Regions from separate parts of the Sporosarcina sp. USHLN248 genome, predicted to be linked through region 2. Evidence: predicted binding sites of a transcription regulator. Region 2 holds the regulator's gene; the other holds the start of a gene.
The links. Region 2 encodes LexA, which represses DNA repair genes until DNA is damaged. Its sites were predicted from a motif close to CGAACATATGTTCG; they were not measured.
Positions count from the first base shown of each region.

Region 1 (2,470 bases), on a different contig from region 2:
ATGATCATCGAAAAACCAAAAGTCTCGATTTTCAACGTAAAAATGAATGCCTTCCATTTCTGTTTCCACAGCAATTTCATCCGGGTTCTCTTTCGTAATTCCGAGTGAAAATCCATCATGTAAGGGGCTTGAACCTCCATACCGGGCAAAGAATTTAATATAGTCTCCTTGCTCTGCTTCCATTTCTTCATGGAACCATTTCATTGCATCATCCGAAATAACGATTTTCATACAATCCCGCCTTTCTGTGATCCCTCTATTGTATTACATCCATTTCACTTTTGGCTCAGTTCCTGCTTTAATACGTGCAATATTGGCTCGATGCCTATAAAAAATAAAAATGGCCATGAATCCAACGATGATCATAAGATAGATATCACCGCTAATAACGAAATAAATAATACTATAAATAAAACCGACTACAGCTACGATCATTGAGGATAAAGAAACCATCTTAGTAAACTTCAGTGCTATCAAGAATACAAGTAGCACAACGATAAAAATTGGCCAATTATATCCTAATAAAACACCGCCTGAAGTCGCAACAGCTTTCCCTCCTTTAAAGTTCGCAAATAGAGGAAACATATGGCCGATTACGGCGAGCGCTCCTAACAAAAGTGGGTGAATCGTACCTGCAGCGAATAGTGGCAAAAGCGGTAAAAGGACCGCTGCCGTTCCTTTTAGAATATCAAGCAAAGTTACAACGATACCAGCTGTTTTACCTAAAACGCGGAACGTATTCGTAGCACCTAAGTTCCCACTGCCATGCTGGCGTACATCAGTTTTGTAAAAAATCTTTCCAACCCAAAGTGCAGAAGGGATGGAGCCAAGCAAATAGGCACATATAATAAGAATGATATTTTCCATGATGTTCCCCTTTACTATCATTATTAAGCAAATATTCTTCTCTCATACTGTGTGAGAGGAGTGTGGGCTACTGTTCTTAAGAGCTGTTCATTAACGCCTACTCTTTAAGAATGGTAAGCAAATTACGACTGTCAATGCAAACTTGCTTGGCCAATCGTATGTTGGATTTAGCCTACAAAATCACGAAATTTCGAAGTAGTAAACCGATCAAACCTGTTTCAAAATCCGCGCGCAAAACATAAACGCAAAATTGACATTAGTTGTCCTTTTAGTCTATCAGAACAGTAGAGCGCCGACAATATGAGGAATGGATTTATAAGAAAATGCATGCTTCTATTAAACGATATATGGGTAAAATTACAAACACAAATGCCTTATCTCATTGCATAATAGCGCTTTCTTATATACAATTAATTGAGCGACATACCCGGAACGTTGATTTGACAAGGTTTACGGGAAGCAGTACGATAGATTTAGTATAGAACATTCGTTTGATGGGGGTTGCGATTTGACGAAGAATGTATCAGTAACAGCATATAATGATGACTCCATTCAGGTCTTAGAAGGCCTTGATGCGGTTCGTAAACGACCGGGAATGTATATCGGTTCTACGGACTCTAGAGGACTTCATCATTTAGTGTATGAAATTGTTGACAATGCAGTTGACGAGGCATTATCAGGCTTCGGTTCGGAAGTGGATGTAACAATCCATATAGATGGCAGTATAAGTGTAAGGGATTACGGTCGCGGTATGCCTACAGGTATGCATAAGACCGGGAAACCGACAACCGAGGTTATCCTTACCGTCCTACATGCCGGAGGAAAATTTGGTCAAGGCGGCTATAAGACAAGTGGAGGGCTGCACGGCGTCGGTGCATCGGTTGTTAACGCTTTGTCCGAATGGTTGGAAGTGACGATTTTCCGTGATGGGAAAAAATATCGTCAACGCTTTGAACAAGGCGGCAAGCCTGTAACAACACTTGAAGAAATCGGAAATACAAGGGAAAAGGGGACGTTGATCCACTTTAAGCCTGATCCACTCATATTTTCAACGATTAAATACCAATATGAAACGTTATCGGAGCGATTAAGAGAATCTGCTTTCCTGTTGAAAGGTTTGAAAATCGTTTTAAAAGAAGAAGGTACTGATAAACATGACATTTTCCATTATGAAACGGGAATAGAAGCCTTCATTTCTTATTTGAATGAAGAAAAAGATGTCATGCATGATGTCGCTTATCTGGAAGGGGAAGCGGAAGGAATAGAAGTGGAGTTCGCATTTCAATTCACAGATGGCTATTCTGAAACGATTTTGTCTTTTGTAAACAATGTGCGTACAAAAGATGGTGGAACACATGAAACGGGAGCCAAAACAGCAATGACGCGCGTTTTTAATGAATATGCACGAAAAACGGGCTTATTGAAAGACAAGGATAAAAACTTGGATGGCTCGGATATACGAGAGGGTATTTCAGCAATTATTTCTGTGAGGATTCCGGAAGAAATTCTACAATTTGAGGGACAGACAAAAGGAAAATTAGGTACAGGGGAAGCACGTACTGCGACTGACTCGATCATTTCCCAACAGTTGCTATATTTTCTT
Region 1 covers NZ_JBBCZC010000021.1:53,722-56,191, forward strand. Annotated here, with positions in the region: gene WFH04_RS10320 (HesB/YadR/YfhF family protein) at 1-231, opposite strand, end outside; gene plsY (glycerol-3-phosphate 1-O-acyltransferase PlsY) at 265-867, opposite strand; gene parE (DNA topoisomerase IV subunit B) at 1,376-2,470, shown strand, end outside.
Region 1: the regulator LexA is predicted to act here: its motif matches at 1,348-1,361, upstream of parE (DNA topoisomerase IV subunit B).

Region 2 (2,470 bases):
CAACTATTGAAATCGCAAATGGTGAAATAATATTATTAATAATTAAAGCTTTAACTCACGTTAAAAGGAGAAACACTCAACTACGAGGTTTCTCTTTTTTTAAAGCGCCCTTATTTGATTACTTTGTACCGGAGTTCAGCAAATTGATTGAATCTCCGCATTCCTTTTAAAGAGAGATTTAATTGTTGATTTCCTTCTCTGAATAGGGGAATACCTTTGCCAAGTATCGTTGGGGCAACTGTTATAATCATTTCATCAACTAACATTTCCTCAATAAAGGAAAGCAACAATTCTCCGCCACCAACAATCCAAATGTTTTTTCCCTCTTGGCTTTTTAGTTTGTTGACAAAACGATTTATATTACCATTTACAAATTTTACATCTTCCGTATTTTCTATTATAGATCTTGAAAATACGTAGCATTCTTTGTTCTTATATGGAAACTCCCCTGAATTTTCCTTTATTATCCAATCGTATGTTCTTTTCCCCATTAAAATGGTATCCACAGTGTCGTAAAATTCTGTAATTCCATTATCACCTTCACCTTCGACATTAAAAAGTCACTCTAGAGACTCATCCTCAGTAGCAATATATCCATCCAAACTTGAAGCAATAAATAATACCACATTTCGATTTTTACTCATTAAATTCTCCTTTACTCTTTTTTAGAATGTTCTCTGAGGCTTTGATTGATAAATAAGAACTTTAAAAGGTTTTCAGACAAAATTCGAATATTTTTCTTGAAAAATTCTAAACAAAAGGGAGTGTCACGAAATCGTGTGTCACTCCCTTTAGATGTATGGATAAGTTCAGTTGAAAGCAGCTAGACATTAATGAATATGTCGGTATACGCCAACAACTTTTCCTAAGATGGAAACGTTGTCTACGATAATTGGTTCCATAGATTCGTTTTCAGGTTGCAATCTAAAATAGTTTTTTTCTTTAAAGAATCGCTTTACTGTCGCTTCATCCTCTTCAGTCATTGCAACGACAATCTCCCCATTATTGGCAGTATGTTGTTGTTTGACGATGACGTAATCTCCGTTCAAAATACCTGCATCAATCATACTTTCTCCCATTATTTCAAGCATGAAAAGGTGGTCATCAGAAGTTCCGTAAGTTTCTGGTAGCGGGAAATACTCTTCGATATTTTCAATTGCAGTGATTGGAAGGCCGGCGGTTACTTTCCCTACAAGCGGAACGTGCAGAACTCCCGCTTTGAGTGCATCATGACCTTCAGGGTCTAACACTTCTATTGCTCTTGGTTTTGTAGGGTCTCTACGAATATACCCTTTACTTTCCAAGCGAGCTAAATGTCCATGGACTGTAGAGCTTGAAGCTAGTCCTACTGCTTCTCCTATTTCACGGACGGACGGGGGATACCCTTTTTGCCTTACTTCTTCTTTTATGAATGTCAATATATCTTGTTGTCTTTTCGATATTTTTTTCATTTTTCTCACCCCTCGATTAAAAGTTGTCTTAGGAAGTTTGTGGTTTCTTAACCACATTCGTGATTATTCCTTAAAAAGAGTATAACAGGTGTTCGAGTGGTTTGCAAACAGAGGTTCGAGAAAAACTGTTGACTTATAGGAATGCCTGTTCTATAATGGGAACAAATATTCCGAACAGACATTCTTGGAGGGGTTTTTATGAAGTTCATACAAAAATACGGATACATATTGTTCATGATGTTGCTCTGCTCTACATTTACTCTCTTTTGGGTTATGAAGCATTCACAACCGAATGACTTCGTAGAAATTACAATTTCCGAAGGGGATACGTTATGGGGGCTTGCCGAACATTTTTCCGAACATGAAGAGCCTCGTCAATGGATACGAAAAGTAATAGACATGAACGATTTAAGTTCAACAACGATTAAATCAGGAGAAACGCTCAAGCTGCCAGTCTATGCAAATTACGATGCCAATGCTATAGTATTGGCGGGTGAGGAACGATGAAAAATTGTGTCATTTACTGTAGAGTCAGTACAGAAAAAAACACGCAGGAACCTTCGTTAAGAAGGCAGGAAGAAGAGCTTATAGCGCTTGCTCAGAAGTTAGGGTATCATCATTTGAAAACATTTTCTGACAAGCATAGCGGTTATGATATTGAGCGAGAAGGATTACTTGATCTGCTCGATTACATCAAAACTGAAAATATTGACGCAGTTTTAATACAAGATGAAACAAGATTAGGTAGAGGGAACGCGAGAGTGGCCATTTTACATTTGCTATCGAAAACGAACATATCGATTATTACCAATCATGATAGCGGCAATATTGCTTTAAACGAAATGGATACAATGCTGTTGGAAATATTGGCGATCGTTGAGGAATATCAGCGTAAACTGCATAACGCGAAAATTAGAAGAGGAATGAAACGGGCAGTGCGCGAAGGCTATAGACCTGAAAACAATTTAAAAAACAAAGGTAATATGGATGGAAGAGAAAGAATAGAAGTGCCAATCGAA
Region 2 covers NZ_JBBCZC010000004.1:118,330-120,799, forward strand. Annotated here, with positions in the region: gene WFH04_RS02875 (methionine gamma-lyase family protein) at 1-30, shown strand, start outside; gene WFH04_RS02880 (dihydrofolate reductase family protein) at 111-491, opposite strand; gene lexA (transcriptional repressor LexA) at 831-1,451, opposite strand; gene yneA (cell division suppressor protein YneA) at 1,650-1,958, shown strand; gene WFH04_RS02895 (YneB family resolvase-like protein) at 1,955-2,470, shown strand, end outside.